DNA from 3 places in the Streptomyces sp. PKA51 genome. Region 3 is predicted to be linked to each of the others. Evidence: riboswitches for the same ligand, from Rfam matches in the RefSeq annotation. Region 3 holds a riboswitch; each other region holds the start of a gene.
What was found. Region 3 has a riboswitch for cobalamin ahead of cobN (cobaltochelatase subunit CobN). Riboswitches for the same ligand answer to the same signal wherever they lie in the genome.
Positions count from the first base shown of each region.

Region 1: another riboswitch for cobalamin. It lies ahead of metE (5-methyltetrahydropteroyltriglutamate--homocysteine S-methyltransferase); the one in region 3 lies ahead of cobN (cobaltochelatase subunit CobN).
Region 2: another riboswitch for cobalamin. It lies ahead of AC27L3_RS19355 (cobalamin biosynthesis protein); the one in region 3 lies ahead of cobN (cobaltochelatase subunit CobN).

Region 1 is NZ_BAAJPZ010000033.1:17,918-24,874, forward strand. Features, by position in the region: gene AC27L3_RS28355 (hypothetical protein) at 1-278, opposite strand, end outside; gene metE (5-methyltetrahydropteroyltriglutamate--homocysteine S-methyltransferase) at 400-2,724, opposite strand; cobalamin riboswitch at 2,895-3,134, opposite strand; gene AC27L3_RS28365 (hypothetical protein) at 3,272-3,805, shown strand; gene AC27L3_RS28370 (hypothetical protein) at 3,792-4,295, opposite strand; partial or broken gene AC27L3_RS28375 (hypothetical protein) at 4,575-4,679, shown strand; gene AC27L3_RS28380 (enoyl-CoA hydratase/isomerase family protein) at 4,676-5,755, shown strand; gene AC27L3_RS28385 (CbtA family protein) at 5,842-6,603, opposite strand; gene AC27L3_RS28390 (CbtB domain-containing protein) at 6,625-6,849, opposite strand.
Region 2 is NZ_BAAJPZ010000012.1:159,540-166,496, reverse strand. Features, by position in the region: gene AC27L3_RS19370 (class II aldolase/adducin family protein) at 1-270, opposite strand, end outside; gene AC27L3_RS19365 (inorganic phosphate transporter) at 383-1,615, shown strand; gene AC27L3_RS19360 (hypothetical protein) at 1,642-1,866, shown strand; cobalamin riboswitch at 2,047-2,167, shown strand; gene AC27L3_RS19355 (cobalamin biosynthesis protein) at 2,226-3,197, shown strand; gene AC27L3_RS19350 (cobyric acid synthase) at 3,227-4,750, shown strand; gene AC27L3_RS19345 (putative cobaltochelatase) at 4,750-6,852, shown strand; gene cobO (cob(I)yrinic acid a,c-diamide adenosyltransferase) at 6,852-6,957, shown strand, end outside.
Region 3 is NZ_BAAJPZ010000002.1:192,260-199,216, forward strand. Features, by position in the region: gene AC27L3_RS03285 (hypothetical protein) at 1-516, opposite strand, end outside; gene AC27L3_RS03290 (Crp/Fnr family transcriptional regulator) at 655-1,353, opposite strand; gene cobN (cobaltochelatase subunit CobN) at 1,400-4,999, opposite strand; cobalamin riboswitch at 5,035-5,166, opposite strand; gene AC27L3_RS03300 (cobalamin biosynthesis protein CobG) at 5,274-6,545, shown strand; gene AC27L3_RS03305 (precorrin-8X methylmutase) at 6,542-6,957, shown strand, end outside.

The sequences.
Region 1 (6,957 bases), on a different contig from region 3:
GCGTCGCGCCAGACGCGTACGGTCCGGGACCTGGCCGCGCCGAAGCCCGTCGCGACGACGAAGCTGACCACCAGGAGGGCGATGGGCAGCGCGGTCAGCGGGCGGTCCTTGACGACGGAGAGGACACCGAAGGCCAGGCCCGCGACGCCCAGGACGGCAAAGACCACCGGGGCTATCAGCGAGCCGATGCGCCGTATCGGACGGGTGCGCAGCTGCTGCAGCACCACCAGGCCCACGATCGCCACGGCCATGACGAAGCCGCCGTTCGCACTGTGCATGTGTCCACTCCCCCATCGCGGCGCCACCCCGTACGGAAGCGCCGTACCGCACTATTGTGCGGGACGCCCGGACCGGCACCGGCACTCGGGCGCCGGTACCGGTGCCGTCCCGGACGGCGCGTCAGGAAGCCGTGCCCTGCACCTCCTTGCGCACCTCATCGGCCGCCGCCACCAGGTTCTCCAGGGAGGCGCGGACCTCGGGCCAGCCACGCGTCTTCAGGCCGCAGTCCGGGTTGACCCACAGGCGCTCGGCGGGGATCGCGGCCAGCGCCTTGCGCAGCAGCTCCGCCGCCTCGCCCGCACCGGGGACGCGCGGCGAGTGGATGTCGTACACGCCGGGCCCCACCTCGCGCGGGTATCCCGCCGCGGCCAGCTCGGCGGCGACCTGCATGTGCGAGCGGGCGGCCTCCAGGCTGATCACATCGGCGTCGAGGTCGTCGATGGCCGCCAGGATGTCGCCGAACTCGGCGTAGCACATGTGGGTGTGGATCTGGGTGTCCGGCCGGACGCCGCTCGTGGCCAGGCGGAAGGACTCGGTGGCCCAGGCGAGGTACGCGGCGTGGTCGGCGGCGCGCAACGGGAGGCTCTCGCGCAGGGCGGGCTCGTCCACCTGGATCACCGACGTGCCGGCGGCCTCCAGGTCGCCGACCTCGTCGCGCAGGGCGAGGGCGACCTGCCGGGCGGTGTCGGCCGCCGGCTGGTCGTCGCGGACGAAGGACCACGCGAGCATGGTGACGGGCCCGGTGAGCATGCCCTTGACCGGGCGCCGGGTGAGCGACTGGGCGTAGCGGGTCCAGCGGACGGTCATGGGCTCGGAGCGGGAGATGTCGCCGGCGAGGATCGGCGGGCGGACGTAGCGGGTGCCGTAGGACTGCACCCAGCCGTGCCGGGTGGCCAGGTAGCCGGTGAGCTGCTCGGCGAAGTACTGCACCATGTCGTTGCGCTCGGGCTCGCCGTGCACGAGGACGTCGATGCCGGTCTTCTCCTGGAAGGAGATCACTTCGCGGATCTCCGCCTCGATGCGCTCCTCGTAGGCCGCCGTGGTGATGCGTCCGGCGCGCAGGTCGGCGCGGACGGTGCGCAGCTCGCTCGTCTGGGGGAAGGAGCCGATGGTGGTCGTCGGCAGGAGCGGCAGGCCCAGGTGGGCGCGCTGGGCGGCGGCCCGTTCGGCGTACGGCCGGCAGCGGTGGGTGTCGGCGGCGGTGACGGCGGCGGCGCGGGCGCGCACCGCCGGGTCCCGGGTGATCGCCGAGTTCGCGCGGGAGGCGAGGTCGGCGCGGTTGGCGGCGAGTTCCGCGGCGATGGAGTCGGTGCCGTGGGCGAGGCCCTTGGCGAGGATCGCGACCTCGCGGGCCTTCTGACGGGCGAAGGAGAACCAGCGGACGATCTGCGGGTCGATGTCCCGCTCGGCGGTGGCGTCGAGGGGGACGTGCAGCAGGGAGCAGGAGGTGGCGACGTCGACCCGGTCGGCGAGGCCGAGGAGGGTGCCGAGGGTGGCCAGGGACTTCTCGAGGTCGTTGATCCACACGTTGCGGCCGTCGACGACGCCGGCGACCAGGCGCTTGCCGGGCAGGCCGCCGACGGCCGCGAGGTCGTCGAGGCCCGCGGCGGCGGGGCGCGTGAAGTCGAGGGCGAGGCCCTCGACGGGGGCCTTGGCCAGGACGGGCAGGGCCTCGCCGAGACGGTCGAAGTAGGAGGCGACCAGCAGCTGCGGGCGGTCGGTGAGGGCGCCGAGCTCGCGGTAGGCGCGGGCGACGGCGTTCAGCTCGGCCGGGGTGCGGTCCTGCACGAGGGCGGGCTCGTCCAGCTGGACCCACGTGGCGCCGGCGGCCCGCAGATCGGCGAGGACCTCGGCGTACACGGGCAGCAGCCGGTCCAGCAGAGTCAGCGGTGGGAAGCCTGCGTCGACGCCGGGTGCGGGCTTGGCCAGCAGGAGGTAGGTGACCGGGCCGACCAGGACGGGGCGGGCGGCGAGGCCGAGGGCGAGGGCCTCCTTCAGCTGCGTGACCTGCTGGGTGGAGTCGGCGGTGAAGACGGTGTCGGGGCCGAGTTCCGGGACGAGGTAGTGGTAGTTGGTGTCGAACCACTTGGTCATCTCCAGCGGCGCCACCTCCTGGGTGCCGCGGGCCATGGCGAAGTACCCGTCCAGGGCGCCGGCCTCGACGGCGGCCCGGTGCCGGGCGGGGATCGCGCCGACCATGACGCTGGTGTCCAGGACGTGGTCGTAGTACGAGAAGTCGCCGGTCGGCACCTCGTGGACGCCGGCGTCGGCGAGCTGCAGCCAGTTGGTGCGGCGCAGCGCGGTGGCCGTCCGGTGCAGGGCGTCGGCGGTGACCTCGCCCTTCCAGTAGCCCTCGATCGCCTTCTTCAGTTCACGGCCCTGCCCCTGACGGGGGTAGCCGAGCACGGCGGCGCGTGCTGCCGCGGCTGCGGACGTGCTGGTCACGGAACTCTCCTTCGCGAGTTTCTCCCGGAAAGCCCGGTGCCCGACGAGGGCGCGAAGGGGTGACGACAGACCCGCCCGGGACACCACCGTCGTCACGTGGATCCGTCCGCTGCGGTACGCCTGTGTACGCCGACCCGCCCTCGAGGTCACCGGGATGGCCGCGCACGAAGGCTCGCACGCGGGCAGCGGCAGGTCTTCGGACTCGCGGGCACGCCTGCCGGAAAGAACACCTCCCGGCGGACACCTACTGGCCGTCGCTTCCCGGGCCCGTCCGGACCCAGTGCGTATGACGGCGGTCGTTCCCGCTCACCGCTGCGGGGCAGTCCCGGATTCCCACCGGGTTCCCTCTTACGACGCCTCCCGCCTGGCGGACGGGGCGAACCAGCTGCACCGCCACCCTAGAGGGAGAAGCGCCTTTGCGCACAGGGCTGTTCGTATGCCGGTCACGGACGGCAGCGGATCGGCCGGTGCCGTTCGTTGTCCGGAGCATGCCCAGCCGAGGGGTAGGCTCCGGCGGGCACGAGAACAATGCTGCTGGGGAGACGACATGAAGCGCCGGGCACTGTGGACGGCTGCCGTGGGAATACTGGCCCTGGCCGGCTGCGCCGACTCGGGGCAGACCCTGAAGTTCGGCGAGAAGGCAACCGTCGCCGGCGACAGGAGCGGCACCGTCGGGGTGACCGTCGTACGCGTGGAAAAGGGCACCCACGCCGACCTCACCCTGCTCCAGGACTCGTCGAAATACACGGGCAAAACCCCCTACTACGTCCGCTTCAAACTCACGAAGACGGCCGAGGGCAACGACAACGACGAGACCTCGCACTTCGAGGTGTGGAGCGACGGCACACAGCTGACGGAGCTGATCGTCCTCCCCTCCATGGAACCCACGGGCGACCCGACCGAACCCCTGACCACCGGCCACTTCGACAAATGCGTCGGAGCCGACCACACGACGTTCAAGAAAGCCCCCGCAGGAACGAGCGTCGGCGGCTGCGCCGTCTTCGTCGCACCGGACGACGCGAAGGCGCCGTCCACCGTCACGTGGACACGGCGCAGCGAGACGCTCGCTACGTGGAAGTAGCCGCCCGGTAGCGAACGCGGCCGCTCGCCGCGTCGATCGCCACTGGGTTCGGGCCAGGGCCTGTCCAGCGGATCGTGCAGCGCCCCGTAAGGGGCCGTGTCGATTTGCGGCTACCGCCGCGTGGGCGCGACACGGCACCCCGTCTGCGGGTGCGTCGTGGCTTGTCGCGCAGTTCCCCGCGCCCCTGACGGGGCACTGCACCAGCCCACAGCGCCCCGTAAGGGGCGCGGGGAACTGCGCGATCGGCCACCGACGGCCCGCAGTCGACGCGCCACCCCCAGGCCCGGGCGAAGCACGGCACCCCGCCGGCGGCGAACGTCCATGCCGGCAGCCCTTCCTGCAGGCGCTCGGCATCGATGCGGATCATGGCGTTTATGCCGTGCTCGCCCAGCCATTCGAGGATCAGCAGCGTCACGTCCTCGACGTCGCCGTCGCCGTTGCCGTTGCCGTCGGGATCGGGCTTGGGCCATCGCCCTTTCGCCTTGGTCATGGCGGTGACCCTACTCAGCGCGCCTCCACAAGGCGCACGGCTTCACCCCCGGTCGTGGCGGTGGAAACCGCGGCCCGTTGTGCGGCCGAGGTTGCCTGCTTCGACCAAGGCGGGGGCGGCCCGGCCCTTGAGGGGCTGGACTTGGTAGGACGTCCAACTATATGTTCGGGGCAAGATCCGCGGTGCGGGGAAGCCGGTGCGCATCCGGGACGGTACCGCCGCTGACGCGAGGCGCGTCGGGCATGCGGTGGCCTTCGTGCCCTACGGCTCGCGCTCGCCGTGCCGTCCATCGTTCGCGATCTTCGGGCGCACCGCATCCTGGAAGGGACGAACGAGATCATGCCTCCGATCGTGGCCCGGGACCTGACGGGCGGCCGGCGATGACGGTCCCCGGCGACACCGACGTCCTGCTGCGCACCGAGGGCCGCGCGGCGTACCTGACCCTCAATCGGCCCCGGGCCCTCAACGCCCTGACCCACGCCATGGTGACCCGCATCGACCAGGCCCTCGCGGAATGGGAGAAGGATCCCGCCGTCGAGACGGTGGTCGTCACGGGGGCGGGCGAGCGCGGGCTGTGCGCGGGCGGCGACATCCGCGCCATCCACGAGGACGCCCGCACCGGCGGCGGCCGCGCCTCCGCGGCGTTCTGGCGGGACGAGTACCGGCTCAACGCCCTGATCGCCCACTACCCCAAGCCGTACGTGGCCGTGATGGACGGCATCGTCATGGGCGGCGGCGTCGGCGTCTCCGCCCACGGCAGCGTACGGATCGTCACCGAGCGCTCCCGTATCGCCATGCCCGAGACCGGCATCGGTTTCGCGCCCGACGTCGGCGGCACCCACCTCCTCGGGCTCGCCCCCGGCGAGCTCGGCACCCATCTCGCCCTGACGGGTACGGCGGTGGGGGCGGCCGACGCCCTGCTGTGCGGGCTCGCCGACCACTTCGTACCGTCCGACCGGCTGCCGCGCCTGGTGGCCGACCTCGCGCACGCCCCGGTGCACGAGGTGCTCCCCCGGTACGTGCGCGAGGCGCCGCCCGGCGTGCTGGAGGCGCAGCGGGAGTGGATCGACCGGTGCTACGCCGCCGACACCGTCGAGGGCGTGGTGGAGCGGTTGCGTGCCGAGGCCGACCCGGCGGCCGGCGAGGCGGCCGCGACGCTCCTCGGCCGGTCTCCCACCGCCCTGAAGGTCGCCCTCGCCGCGGTGCGGCGCGCCCGGGCGCTGGGTTCGCTGGAGCGGGTCCTGGAGCAGGAGTACCGCATCTCCTGCACGGCGCTGTCCTCGCACGACCTCGTCGAGGGCATCCGGGCCCAGGTCGTGGACAAGGACCGCACCCCGCGGTGGTCCCCCGCCACGCTCGCCGAGGTCACCGATGCGGACGTGGAACGGTACTTCGCCCCGCTCGGTGCTCGCGAGCTGCGCCTGGCCCCCGCCGACGAGGCCCGGGAAGTGCCGTGGTGAACAGCGCCGCCGGCCTCGTCAGCCGCCCGCGGTAAGGGGCTCGTCGCCATGGCGACGAGCCCCTTACCGAACGTCGACCGGCCGGATCAGCCGATCGCTGCGGGCGACCCCGCTCCCTCGGTGCGCCGGCCCGGGGCCGCTGTGGTGCCCAGGAGCCGTTCGGCGAGGTAGCCGAAGAACAGGCCGAAGGCGGCCCACAGGGTGCCCTGGACGGCCAGTGCCGCGAGGCGGAACTGCCACAGCACGGTGGCCGGGAAGTCCTGGGGCACCTCGTTGACGGCGGGCAGGAAGGCGTAGGCGAGGCCGACCACGACGAGGAACGCGGCCGAGGCCGCCACCGTGGCGTACCAGGTGCCCAGGCGCGGAGCCAGCCGCCTGCCGAGGACGACCGCGGCGACGCTCAGCAGGACGCTGAGCGCGATCATCAGGAAGTACAGCGTGGTGCGCTTGGCGATGGTGTCCGGGTCACCGACGGACGGCGGGTTGGCCGGGTACTTCAGGAACGGCACCACGTAGACGGCCAGCAGGGCACCGCCGGCGACCAGCGCCGCCGTGGCACGGGGGCCGAACCGGCCGATGCGGCCCAGCGCCACGCAGAACGCCAGGGCGGCGATGCCGCCGATCGCGACGCCGTAGAGGAGGACGCCGGTGGCGAGGCCGGCGGTGGACTGCAGCGTGCGGCCGACCAGTTCCTCGCCGTGGTCGTGGCTGTGGGCCTCCTCGAAGGCGATGGCCGCGTCAACATGGGGTTCGCCCAGCAGATAGGCGACGACCAGGGCGAGGACGCCGGCCGCGAGGCCGGCGAGCATGCCGCGTACGAGCAGGGCCCGTACGGAGACGGAATTCACGGGAGGTTCCTCCTGCCGTCGTCAGTGGCAGGGGAAGCCGAGCAGGTGGCGTCCGTCGTGCACCCACTCGTGCACGTCCTCGCCGGAGAAGAGGGCGGTGGCGCCCTGCTCGGCGCCGACGAAGTACAGCAGGATCAGCATGAGGACGCCGAAGAAGGCGGCCCACGGGGCGATCGCCTTCAGGGAGATGGGGGTGACCGCCGGTGCGGCGGAAGAGCTGGATGCGGGGGCAGCAGAGTGCGCCATGGCCGAACCTCCTGGAGGGAACACGCGTCCCGGGTGTAGGGGTGCCTGAACGACGGCGTGCGGGTCTGACTTCCGGGCTTGCGTCCGGGTACACAGTGGCGCGACCGT
Region 2 (6,957 bases), on a different contig from region 3:
GGTGGGGGCGAGCGTGCCGAGCACCTGCCGGCCGTCCAGGTCGACGCCGACGACGTCGGCGGGGCCCAGCCGGTCGTACGGGACGCCGCTGGGCGTGACGAGCACCACGTCCCCGACCCTCGCGGAGACGTTCCCCGAGGTGCCCACCACCAGCCGGTCGGCGGCGGCGCGGCGGGCCGTGGAGACCACATCCGCCCAGGTACGGGCGATGCCGTCGGGGAGCGGGCCCCCTTGTCCGGGGATCTGCGGGGACGGTTCGGACAGCATCATCGATCTCCACCTCCGGACGCCTTCGCCGGCGCTCGCGACCCCGTTCACCTTCCGTTCACCCTGAGTCCCTACGGTCGCCGCGTACTGACCATCGAACTGATTGCCTGGGTGAATGGAACACATCACGCTTCTCATCGGGATCGTGATCGTCACGGCCTTGGTGTTCGACTTTACGAACGGCTTCCACGACACGGCCAACGCCATGGCCACCACCATCTCCACCGGAGCGCTCAAGCCCAAGACCGCGGTCGCCATGTCGGCCGTCCTCAATCTCGTCGGTGCGTTCCTGTCCGTCGAGGTCGCCAAGACGATCTCCGGGGGCATCATCGATGAGAGCGCCGGCATCCGGCCCGAAGTGATCTTCGCCGGCCTCGTCGGCGCCATCGTCTGGAACCTGCTCACCTGGCTGGCCGGCCTGCCCTCCAGCTCCTCGCACGCCCTCTTCGGCGGCCTCATCGGTGCCACCGTCGCCTCCGTCGGCTTCCACGCGGTCAACGCCGACAAGGTCGTCATGAAGGTGCTCATCCCCGCGGTCGCCGCACCGATCGTGGCCGGCATCGCCGCCACCGTCGCCACCCGCCTGACCTACCGCCTGGCCAAGGGCCGCGACGAGCGCGACACCGCGAAGGGCTACCGCGCCGGCCAGATCGCCTCGGCCGCCCTGGTCTCCCTCGCCCACGGCACCAACGACGCCCAGAAGACCATGGGCGTCATCACCCTCACCCTGGTCGCCGGCGGCGTCGTCGCCCCGCACTCCGACCCGCCGATGTGGGTCATCGTCTCCGCGGGCCTGGCCATCGCACTCGGCACGTACCTCGGCGGCTGGCGCATCATCCAGACGCTCGGCAAGGGCCTCACCGACATCAAGCCCGCGCAGGGCTTCGCCGCCCAGACCGGCGCCGCCACGGTGATCCTCGCCTCCTCCCACATCGGCTTCGCCCTCTCCACCACCCAGGTCTGCTCCGGCTCGATCATGGGCGCCGGCCTCGGCCGCAAGGGCGGCGTCGTGCGCTGGTCGACCGCCGGCCGCATGGTCGCGGCCTGGGGCCTGACCCTGCCGGCCGCCGGCCTCGTCGCCGCCGGCGCGGCCCTCCTGGCCGACCAGGGCACCTGGGGCGTCACCGCCGTCGCCGTCCTCGGCCTCGCCGTCTGCGGCGGCATCTGGGCCGCCTCGCGCCGCAAGCCGGTCACCCACGACAACGTCAACGACCTCAACGAGCCGCAGGGCATCGCCGCCCCCGCCGCCGAGCCCGTCGGCGTGGTCACCGCGGCCCTCCAGGCCGTCGCCCCGCCGCCGGCCGGCCCCACCGCCGCCCCCGCCCCCACCCCCGCGACGACCGGCTGAGCGCCGGGCACGGAGGAAGAGACACCATGCACATCGACTGGGCAGCTTTCGCCGAGGTCTTCGGGGTCAGCCTCGTGGTGACCGTCGGCCTCGTGGGCCTGTTCACGCTCGGCATCGTCGGCACGTCGCGCAAGGCGGACGCCACCGGCGGCACGGCGGCCTCGGGCGCGCTGGCGCGCACGGGCGCGTACGCGTGCTTCGCGCTGTGCGCCGCGGCCGTGGGATACGGCATCTCGCTGATCGTGGCCTGACACGACGCCGCTTCCGCGGAGGGCGGGACGGGGGTTGTTGCCCCGGTCCCTCCCCCAGCTACCGCTGGGAGGTGCCCCCATTTCCCCGTTTCCCGGGGGGTCCGGGGCGGAGCCCCGGAAGGCGAGTTGACGGGCCTTCCGGGCCCATGGTGGACTGCCCGGGCCAAACGGCGACAGCAGAGGAAGCCGGTGCGAATCCGGCGCGGTCCCGCCACTGTCACCGGGGAGTGTCCCCCCACCCATAGGGCCACGGCGCGAGCCGGAAGGCCGGGGGCGATGCGGATCCGGGAGCCAGGAGACTCTGGTCGCCGGTCACGTCGAGCCAGGGCGAGGACCCTGAGTGAGGACACGCATCGGCCATGCCCTGTCGCGGTTTCGCCTGCGGCGCCGCCCTCGGATTCCTGGGCGACCTGGTTGTCGGTGACCCCCGCAGGGGGCACCCTGTTGCCGCGTTCGGGCGTGCTGCCCACGCCCTGGAGCAGCGCTGGTGGCGCGACGACCGCGGACGCGGTGCGCTGTACGCCGCCGTGTGCACCGGTACCACCGTGGCGGGCGCCGCACTGCTGGCCCGCGCCGTGCGCGGCCGGCGGGGCGCGGACGTCGCCCTGACGGCGGCCGTCACCTGGGCGGTGATCGGCGGGACGTCGCTGGCCCGGGAGGCCCGGGCGATCGGCGGGGCGCTGGCCGCCGGTGATCTGGAGGTGGCCCGGGAGCGGTTGCCGCATCTGTGCGGCCGTGACCCGTCGTCGCTGGACGCCCAGCAGATCGCCCGGGCCGTGGTGGAGTCGGTGGCCGAGAACACCTCGGACGCCGTCGTCGGCGCCCTGGTGTGGGGCGCGCTCGCGGGCGTACCGGGCCTGGTGGGCTTCCGCGCGGTGAACACGCTGGACGCGATGGTCGGTCACAAGTCGCCGCGCCACCGCCGCTTCGGCTGGGCGTCGGCCCGGTTGGACGACGTCGTCGGCTGGCCCGGTGCGCGGCTGACCGCGGCCCTGGCGGTGCTGGCCGCGCCGGATCCGCGCGGTGCCGCGCGGGTGGCGCGGCGGGACGCGCACCGTCACCCGAGCCCCAACGCCGGCCCGGTCGAGGCGGCGTTCGCGGGGGCGCTGGGGGTACGTCTGGGCGGGACGCTGGCGTACGGCGGCCGCATCGAGCACCGGCCCGTCCTGGGCGCGGAGCTGCGCGCCGTGCGCACCGGAGACATCGAGCGCGCGGTGCGCCTCTCGCGCCGGGTGTCGCTGCTGGCGCTGGGCTGTGCGGTCGGGGGCCGGGCAGTGGGCAGCCTTCTGAGGGCCGGGACGACGAGGACTGGGAAAGCGAGGAACCGGTGACATCGCAACCGCGGGGCGGGAGCCTGCTGGTGGCCGGGACCACCTCGGACGCGGGCAAGAGCGTGGTGACGGCGGGCATCTGCCGCTGGTTGTCCCGCAAGGGCGTCAAGGTCGCGCCGTTCAAGGCGCAGAACATGTCGCTCAATTCGTTCGTGACGCGCGAGGGCGCGGAGATAGGGCGGGCGCAGGCCATGCAGGCGGCCGCGGCGCGCGTCGAGCCGAGTGCGCTGATGAACCCGGTGCTGCTCAAGCCCGGCAGCGACCGCAGCAGCCAGGTCGTGCTGATGGGCAGGCCGGTGGGCGAGCTGAGCGCCCGCGGTTACCACCAGGGGCGCCAGGAGCAGCTGTTCGCCACGGTGACGGAGTGCCTGGCCGAGCTGCGGCGTACGCACGACGCGGTGATCTGCGAGGGCGCCGGCAGTCCGGCGGAGATCAACCTGCGCCGTTCCGACATCGTCAACATGGGTCTGGCCCGGGCCGCGCGCCTGCCCGTCGTCGTGGTCGGCGACATCGACCGCGGCGGTGTCTTCGCGTCCTTCTTCGGGACGACGGCGCTGCTCTCGCCCGAGGACCAGGAGCTGATAGCGGGCTACGTGGTCAACAAGTTCCGGGGCGATGTGACGCTGCTGGAGCCGGGCCTGGAGATGCTGCGCGACCTGACGGGCCGGGCGACGTTCGGCGTGCTGCCCTTCGCCCACGGCCTGGGCATCGACGAGGAGGACGGCCTGCGGGTCTCCCTGCGCGGCACGGTCCGCGAGTCCGTCGTCGCCCCGCCGCACGGCGCGGACATCCTGCGGGTCGCCGTGTGCGCGGTACCGCTGATGTCGAACTTCACCGACGTGGACGCGCTGGCGGCCGAACCGGGCGTCGTCGTGCGGTTCGTGGACCGCCCCGAGGAGCTCGCCGACGCGGACCTGGTCGTCGTCCCGGGCACGCGCGGCACCGTACGGGCGCTGGAGTGGCTGCGCACGCGCGGGCTCGCCGACGCCCTCGTCCGGCGGGCGGCGCAGGGCCGTCCCGTCCTGGGCATCTGCGGCGGCTTCCAGCTGCTGGGCGAGCGCATCGACGACGAGGTCGAGTCGCGGGCGGGCACGGTCGAGGGGCTGGGCCTGCTGCCGGTGCACGTGCGGTTCGCGGTGGAGAAGACCCTGGCCCGGCCGGTCGGCACGGCCCTGGGCGAGCCCGTGGAGGGGTACGAGATCCACCACGGCGTGGCGGACGTACGCGGCGGGGACGAAGCGTTCCTCGACGGCTGCCGGGTGGGCGCGGTGTGGGGCACGCACTGGCACGGCTCGCTGGAGAGCGACGGCTTCCGCCGGGCGTTCCTGCGCGAGGTCGCGAAGGCGGCCGGACGGGCGTTCGTCCCCGCGCCCGGCACGTCCTTCGCCGCGCTGCGCGAGGAACAGCTCGACCGGCTCGGCGATCTGATCGAGGAACACGCGGACACGGACGCGCTGCTGCGCCTCATCGAGGACGGGGTGCCGGCCGCAGTGCCGTTCATACCGCCCGGGGCGCCGCCCCTGACCCGTCCCCACCAGGGAGGTAACCGCTGATGTCCTCGTCCGTCTACCCCTTCACCGCCGTCGTCGGCATGGCCGACATGCGCCTGGGTCTGCTGCTCAACGCGATCTCGCCGTCGATCGGCGGTGTCCTGGTGCGCGGCGAGAAGGGCACCGCGAAGACCACCACCGTCAGGGCGCTCGCGGCGCTGCTGCCCGAGGTGGAGACCGTCGCGGACTGCCGGTTCTCGTGCGACCCGGCGGCGCCGGACCCGCACTGCCCGGACGGGCCGCACGCGGGCGCCGACCGTGCCGTGCGCCCCGCGCGGATGGTCGAGCTGCCCGTCGGCGCCTCCGAGGACCGGCTCGTCGGCTCGCTCGACATCGAGCGGGCCCTGGGCGAGGGCGTCAAGGCGTTCGAGCCCGGTCTGCTGGCCGCGGCCCACCGGGGCGTGCTCTACGTCGACGAGGTCAACCTGCTGGGCGACCACCTCGTGGACAGCTTGCTGGATGCGGCGGCCACCGGTGTCTCCTCCGTCGAGCGCGAGGGCGTCTCCGTCCGTCACGCCTCCCGCTTCCTGCTCGTGGGCACCATGAACCCCGAGGAGGGCGAGCTGCGCCCGCAGCTCCTGGACCGCTTCGGGCTGACCGTCGAGGTCGCGGCCTCGCGCGAGACCGAGGAGCGGGTCGAGGTCGTGCGCCGGCGCCTGGCCTTCGACGAGGACCCGGCCGGTTTCGCCGGGCGGTGGGCCGCCGAGGAGGAGGCGCTGCGCGCCCGCCTCGCCGCGGCCCGGGCGCTGCTGCCCGGCGTCCGGCTCGGGGACGGCGCGCTGCGCCGGATCGCGGCGGTGTGCGCCGGCTTCGAGGTGGACGGCATGCGCGCGGACATCGTCACCGCGCGGACGGCCACGGCCCTGGCCGCGTGGGCGGGGCGCACCCGGGTGCTGACGGAGGACGTGCGGCAGGCGGCCCTGCTCGCGCTCCCCCACCGGCGGCGGCGCGCGCCGTTCGACGCGCCGGGCCTGGACGAGGCCAAACTGGACGAGATCCTCGCGCAGTTCGAGGACGAGGACCCCGAGCCGGAGCCCGATCCCGAGCCGGACCCCGGCCCGGAGGGGCCCGAGGGACCCGAGGGGCCGGACGACGGGCCGAGCGGTGGCCCGGACGACGGCCCCGGTGGCGGGAACGACGGCGGTCCCGACGGCGGGAACGACGGCCCCCTCGCCCCGGACGTACCGCCCCAGCGGGAGGAGCGGGCGCCGGACGGCGGACCGCAGGACGCGCCGGCGGCCGGCGGCGGCGAGGCCGCCGAGGCCCCGGCCGTGGCCGCCGCCGACCCCTTCCGCACCCGCCGGTTCTCGGTGCCCGGCCTCGGCGAGGGCGCCGACGGGCGCCGCTCGCGCGCCCTGACCGCGCACGGGCGTACGACCGGAGCGCGCCGCCCCCGCGGGCGCGTGCTGTCCGCCCTGCACCTGGCCGCCACCGTGCAGGCCGCCGCCCCGCACCAGCGGGCGCGCGGGCGCACCGGGCGGGGGCTCGTGGTGCGCCGCGACGATCTGCGCGAGGCGGTGCGCGAGGGCCGGGAGGGCAACCTCGTGCTGTTCGTCGTCGACGCCTCCGGCTCCATGGCCGCGCGCAAGCGGATGAGCGCCGTCAAGGGCGCCGTCCTGTCGCTGCTCATGGACGCCTACCAGCGCCGCGACAAGGTCGGCATGATCACCTTCCGGGGCGGGGCGGCGGAGCTCGCGCTGCCGCCGACCTCGTCGGTCGAGGCGGGCGCCGCCCGGCTGCAGCAGCTGCCCACCGGCGGCCGCACCCCGCTGGCCGCAGGTCTGCTGCAGGCCCACGAGGTGCTGCGGGTGGAGCGCCTGCGCGACCCCTCGCGCCGCCCCCTGGTGGTCGTGGTCACCGACGGCCGGGCCACCGGCGGTCCCGAGCCCGTGCAGCGCGCCCGGCGCGCGGCCGGCCTGCTGGCCGCCGCGGGCACGGCCTCGGTGGTCGTGGACTGCGAGGCCGGGCCGGTGCGCCTGGGGCTCGCCGGCGACCTCGGCCGGGCCCTGGGCGGCCCGGTCGTCACCCTCGACGACCTGCGCGCGGACACCGTCTCCGCGCTCGTCCGCACCGTCCGCGACACCCACACCAGGAGGGCCGCCTGATGCCCAAGGGACAGCCGACCGTCGTTCCCGACGACGGGCTCACCACCCGCCAGCGCCGCAACCGCCCGCTGCTCCTCGTCCACACCGGCACCGGCAAGGGCAAGT
Region 3 (6,957 bases):
GATCGCCGCGACCTGCGTGATGCTCTCGCTCGATGCGGCGAGGATGGCCCGCACGGGCCGGGAGTCCAGGAGCCGGTGGGTGTCGTTGCGGGGGGTGCCGTTGCCGTCGCCGGGGCCGCCGTCGTCGGGGAGCGGTCCGACGTGCAGGCTGGCCCGCAGGCGCAGCCGTCGCGTCCCGGTCGCGTGGATGTTGTAGTCGGTCAGCACCTCCTGGAGCTCGGCCAGGAAGGGGTGGACGACCCGGGGAAGCGCCACGGGGTCGAAGCCGAGAACGAAGCCGTCACCGGTGTTGTTGGCGAGCCGCTGTTCCTCCCAGAGCGTGCGGAGCCCGGCCCGGTCGAAGGCGTGCTCGAGCAGCTGGGGGATGAGGGAGGTGATCTCGACGTGGTCGACGGCGGGCCTGCCGGTGAAATCCTTGGCGTCCACGGCGAGGATGCCGCGGTACGGCGGCAGGTCCCGGCTGACGCTCCACGGTTCGGGTCCCGTGGCCGGCATCGGCATCGTGGCGGAGCACATGGGCAACTCCCTGCGTTGGGAAGGGACGTCGCCGACACGGGGCGGGAGGCCGCGTGCCGGCCGGACGCCGTCAATGCTCGCGAGGGAGCCGGCAAGGAAGTGCACTCGCAGTGCACCCGGCACGTGACGGCCGTCACATCATGGGCGGATGCCCCTGTTCGGCTGGCCGCCGACTGCAGCGAGAGCGGCCAGGTCGTGCACGGCGATGCTCTTGCGTTCCGCGGTCACCACGGCCTCCCCGATCGTCTGCAGCACGGCGCTGACCGTGTTCCGTGAGACGCCCAGGTAGCGGGCGAGGTCCAGCCGCGTGACGGCCACTTCGGCCGGGCCGCGGGCGTCCGTACGGCCCACGGCCCGGGCGAGGGCGAGCAGCACGCAGGCCAGCCGGGTCCGCAGATCGCCGTCGCCGGCCGTCGTCGCTTCCCTCCAGCGCTGATTGGTGTGCCGGTGCAGCATGACGGTCAGGTCGTGCCGATCGCGGAACAGCAGGAAGTCCCGTTTGGACACCACGGACACCCTGCATGCGGAAACGGTCTCCACCGACGCCAGCCTGGTCTCGTCCTCGTCGACGACCGCCGCCTCACCGACGACGTCACCCCCGCCCCGGAAGGCCAGGACCTTCACTCGGCCGTCCCGTTCGACGCGGGAGACCTTCACGGCCCCGCTGCACAGCACCAGCACGTGGGTGCCCGGGTCGCCCTGGCGCAGGAGCACCTCGCCCGCCCGGTGGGTACGGGAGCGGCCCTCCGCCACGAGGGCGCCCCACAGTGGATCGCCGATCATCTGCCGCAGCGTGAGGCCGAGACCGTGCCCCGGCCCGAGTAATCCCCCGGTCATGGGAGAGCACTCTAGGCCGGAGCACGCTCACGCGCGGGCCGATCGGCTACTCGTCGTCCGCGCCGCCCTCCAGGTTGCCCTCGGTCTCCAGGAAGACCTGGCGCAGGGCTTCGAGCGTCTCGGCGTCGGGCTTGGCCCACATGCCGCGGCTCTCGGCCTCCAGGAGGCGTTCGGCGATGCCGTGCAGGGCCCAGGGGTTGGCGTCCTCCAGGAAGGAGCGGTTCTCGGGGTCGAGGACGTAGGTCTGGGCCAGCTTGTCGTACATCCAGTCGGGGACGACGCCGGTGGTGGCGTCGTAGCCGAAGAGGTAGTCGACGGTGGCGGCGAGCTCGAAGGCACCCTTGTAGCCGTGGCGGCGCATGGCCGCGATCCAGCGGGGGTTGACCACGCGGGCGCGGAAGACGCGGGAGGTCTCCTCGACGAGGGTGCGGGTGCGCACGGTCTCCGGACGGGTGGAGTCGCCGATGTAGGCGGCGGGCGCGGTGCCGCGCAGGGCCTTGACGGTGGCGACCATGCCGCCGTGGTACTGGAAGTAGTCGTCGGAGTCCGCGATGTCGTGCTCGCGCGTGTCGGTGTTCTTCGCGGCGACGGCGATGCGCTTGTAGGCGCTCTCCATCTCCTCGCGGGCCGGGCGGCCCTCCAGTCCGCGGCCGTAGGCGTAGCCGCCCCAGACGGTGTAGACCTCGGCGAGGTCGGCGTCGGTGCGCCAGTCGCGGCTGTCGATGAGCTGGAGCAGGCCGGCGCCGTACGTACCGGGGCGGGAGCCGAAGATGCGGGTGGTGGCGCGGCGTTCGTCGCCGTGGGCGGCGAGGTCGGCCTGGGCGTGGGCGCGCACGTGGTTGTGCTCGGCGGGCTCGTCGAGGGACGCGACGAGGCGTACGGCGTCGTCGAGCAGGCCGATGACGTGGGGGAAGGCGTCGCGGAAGAAGCCGCTGATGCGCAGGGTGACGTCGATGCGGGGGCGGCCCAGCTCCTCCAGCGGTACGGCTTCGAGCCCGCTGACGCGCCGGGACGCCTCGTCCCACACTGGGCGTACGCCCAGCAGGGCGAGGGCCTCGGCGACGTCGTCGCCGGCGGTGCGCATGGCGCTCGTGCCCCACAGGGACAGGCCGACCGACTGCGGCCAGGTGCCGTTGTCGGAGCGGTAGCGCTCCAGCAGGGAGTCGGCCAGGGCCTGGCCGGTCTCCCAGGCCAGGCGGGAGGGGACGGCCTTGGGGTCGACGGAGTAGAAGTTGCGGCCGGTGGGCAGCACGTTGACCAGGCCGCGCAGGGGCGAGCCGGAGGGACCGGCCGGGACGAAGCCGCCGGCCAGGGCGTGGACGGCGTGGTCGAGCTCGTCGGTGGTGCCCGCCAGGCGGGGGGCCACTTCGCGGGCCGCGAAGTCGAGGACGGCGGCGACCTGTTCGCCGTGCCCGGCGGGCACGGCCGCCGGGTCCCAGCCCGCCTCCTCCATGGCCTCCACCAGGGCGCGGGCCTCGGCCTCCGCCTCGTCGGCCGTCGTGCGGGTCGCCGCCGACTCGTCCAGGCCGAGTGCCTCGCGCAGGCCCGGCAGGGCCTTCGTGCCGCCCCAGATCTGGCGGGCGCGCAGGATGGACAGGACGAGGTTGACGCGGGCCTCGCCGGTGGGCGCGGCGCCCAGGACGTGCAGGCCGTCGCGGATCTGGGCGTCCTTGACCTCGCACAGCCAGCCGTCGACGTGCAGCAGGAAGTCGTCGAAGCCGTCGTCGTCGGGGCGCTCGTCCATGCCGAGGTCGTGGTCGAGGCGGGCGGCCTGGATCAGCGTCCAGATCTGGGCGCGGATCGCCGGGAGCTTGGCCGGGTCCATGGCGGAGATCTGGGCGTACTCGTCGAGCAGCTGCTCCAGGCGCGCGATGTCGCCGTAGGACTCGGCGCGGGCCATGGGCGGGACGAGGTGGTCGACGAGGGTGGCGTGGGCGCGGCGCTTGGCCTGGGTGCCCTCGCCGGGGTCGTTGACGAGGAAGGGGTAGACCAGCGGCAGGTCGCCGAGGGCGGCGTCGGGGCCGCAGGCGGCGGACAGGCCGGCGTTCTTGCCGGGCAGCCATTCGAGGTTGCCGTGCTTGCCCAGGTGGATCATGGCGTCGGCGCCGAAGCCGCCGTCCTCCTGGGAGGCGGCGATCCACCGGTAGGCGGCGAGGTAGTGGTGGGAGGGCGGCAGGTCGGGATCGTGGTAGATGGCGATGGGGTTCTCGCCGAAGCCGCGCGGCGGCTGGATGAGGATCAGCAGATTGCCGCGGCGCAGGGCGGCCAGCACGATGTCGCCCTCGGGGTTGCGGCTGCGGTCGACGAACATCTCGCCCGGCGCGGGGCCCCAGTGCTCCTCGACGGCCTCGCGCAGCTCGGCGGGCAGGGCGGCGAACCAGCGCCGGTAGTCGGCGGCCGGGATGCGCACGGGGTTGCGGGCGAGCTGCTCCTCGGTCAGCCACTCCTGGTCGTGGCCGCCGGCCTCGATCAGGGCGCGGATGAGCTCGTCGCCGTCGCCCGACTCCAGGCCCGGCACGGCCTCGTCGCCGAAGTCGTAGCCCTCCTCGCGCAGCCGGCGCAGCAGGGCGACGGCGCTGGCGGGGGTGTCCAGACCCACGGCGTTGCCGATGCGGGAGTGCTTGGTGGGGTAGGCGGACAGCACGAGCGCCAGCCGCTTCTCGGCCGGCGGGGTGTGCCGCAGCCGGGCGTGGCGCACGGCGATCCCGGCGACGCGGGCGGCGCGTTCGAGGTCGGGCACGTAGGCCGGCAGGCCGTCCTCGTCGACCTCCTTGAAGGAGAACGGGACGGTGATGATGCGCCCGTCGAACTCCGGTACGGCCACCTGGGTCGCGGCGTCCAGCGGGGAGAGGCCCTCGTCGTTCTCCTCCCACGCGCTGCGCGGGCCGGTCAGGCACAGCGCCTGCAGGATGGGGACGTCGAGGGCGGCCAGCGCCCCCGCGTCCCACGACTCGTCGTCGCCGCCGGCCGAGGCGTCCGCGGGCCGCGTGCCGCCGGCGGCGAGCACGGTGGTGACGATGGCGTCCGCGTCGCGCAGCGCGTCCACGAGCTCCGGCTCCGGGGCGCGCAGGGAGGCGACGTACAGCGGCTTGGCGCGGCCGCCCGCGTCCTCGATCGCGCCGCACAGGGCCTCGACGAAGGCGGTGTTGCCGCTCATGTGGTGGGCGCGGTAGTAGAGCACCGCCACCAGCGGGCCGGCCGCCCCCGGCTTGGGCGTGCGCTCCAGCTCGCCCCATGCGGGCGCGGCGGCGGGCGGCTCGAAGCCGTGGCCCGTCAGCAGCACGGTGTCGGACAGGAAGCGGGCCAGCTGTTCCAGGTTGGCGGGACCGCCGTGGGCGAGGTAGGCGTGGGCCTCGGCCGCGATGCCGACGGGGACGGTGGAGGTCTCCATCAGCTGTGCGTCGGGGGCCTGTTCGCCGGTGAGCACGACGACCGGCCGCGGCCCGGCCAGCAGCACGTCGAGCCCCTCCTGCCAGGCGCGGATGCCGCCGAGGAGCCGGACGACGACGAGATCGGCGCCCTCCAGGAGGCCGGGCAGCTCGTCCAGCGGCAGCCGGGCGGGATTGGCGAGCCGGTAGGGGACCGGGCCGCCGGCGGCACGGGCACTGAGCAGGTCGGTGTCGGACGTCGACAGGAGCAGGATCACGGCAGGCCTTCCTCGGGGTCCGCGCCCCGGGCGGTGGGAGGACGGCGGGAGTTCCTGACTTCCCACGGAGTACTCGTCGTACTCGGCCGTGGTCACAGTGGCGGGACCGTGCCGGAATCGCACCGGCTTCCTCCCCTGTCGCCGTCGCTGGCGCAGCCATAGTAGCGAGGCGGGGTGGTTTCGGCCCGTCCGGCTTCGAGGAGGCCGCGCGCAGCGCGGTTCGGGGCCCGGGGGCGGAGCCCCGCAGGCCGCAACCCGTCGGTATGCTCCCCGCATGCCCGCCCTGCCCGCTCGTGACCGCGCCGACGCCTGTCCCGGCGCCCTGCGTCTGCACGCCGCGGACGACGGGGCGCTCGCCCGGGTGCGGCTGCCCGGCGGGCTGCTGACGGCGCACCAGGCCGCCGCGCTGGCGGACGCCGCCGAGGCGCTCGGGGACGGCCACCTCGACCTCACCTCCCGCGGCAACGTCCAGTTGCGCGGCCTCTCGGACGCCTGCGGTGCCGGCCTGGCGGCCCGGTTGCGCGCCGCGGGCCTGCTGCCGTCCGACCGTCACGACCGCATCCGCAACGTCGCGGCCTCCCCTCTCGGCGACGGCCGCGTCCGGCAGTGGGTCCGGGAACTGGACCGTCTGCTGTGCTCGGGCGAACCGGACCTTGCCGACCTCTCCGGTCGTTTCCTCTTCGGACTGGACGACGGGCGCGGCGACATCGTCGCCCTCTCCCCCGATGTGACGTTGATCGCAAGCGCCGGCGGTGCCCTGCTCTGCCTCGGCCCCGCCGGCCCCGGCCTGCGCATTGCCGACCGGGACGCCCCGCGGGCCGCGGCCCTGGCGGCCGCCGCCTTCCTCGCCGCGCAGCGCGCGAGCGGTACGCGCGCCTGGCGGCTGCGCGAGCTTCCGCCCGAACACCGGCCCTCGGCCGACGAATTGGCCGGGCGTCTGGACGCCGCCGGCATCCCGTCCTCCCCCGCCACCGTCGCGGTCGCCCCCGGCGCCCCGCCCGAGCCGGGCGTGGTCCCCGGCCCCGGCGGCCGGCCTGCGCTGTCGGTGGCCGCCCCGCTGGGCCGGCTGACCACCGACCGGTGGCGGCTGCTCGCCGGCCTCGCCGAGCAGTACGGCGACGGCGGGCTGCGTGTGACACCCTGGCGCGGCGTCATCGTCCCGGGCCTCGCGCCCGGTACGGATCCGCAGCTGCCGGCCGCCCTGGCCGAGGAGGCCGGGCTGGTCACGTCCGCGGCGTCCGCCTGGCACCGCGCGGGGGCCTGCGCGGGCCGCCCGGGCTGTGCGAAGGCGCTCGCCGACGTGCGCGCCGACGCGGCCGCCGCGCTCGCGCCCGTACGCCCTGGTGGCTCGGGGGCGTTGCCGGTGTACTGGTCCGGGTGCGAACGGCGCTGCGGGCACCCCGGCGGCCGCTGGGTCGACGTGCTGGCGACGGGCGAGGGGGCCTACGAGGTCACCGTGCGCGACGGCCTGCGGGAGGCACCGCCGGTGACGGTGCCGGCGGCAGAACTGGCCGGCGCGGTGGCGGCGGCCCGTACCACGACATGAACGAGGGCAACGAGGGCACAGTGTTCGACTACGACAAGGACGGCGCGTCCATCTACCGCCAGTCCTTCGCCACCATCCGTGCCGAGGCGGACCTCGGCGGGCTGCCGACGGACGTCGCCAGGGTCGCGGTCCGCATGATCCACGCCTGCGGGATGACCGATCTCGTCCGCGACCTCTCCTACTCCCCGCAGGTGGTGGCGGCGGCGCGCGAGGCACTGTGCGCCGGTGCACCGATCCTGTGCGACGCCAACATGGTCGCCTCCGGCGTCACCCGCAAGCGGCTCCCGGCGGACAACGAGGTGCTGTGCACCCTGACCGACCCGGCCGTGCCCGATCTCGCCGCCCGCATGGGCACCACGCGCAGTGCCGCCGCGCTGGAGCTGTGGCGCGAGAAGCTGGGCGGCGCGGTGGT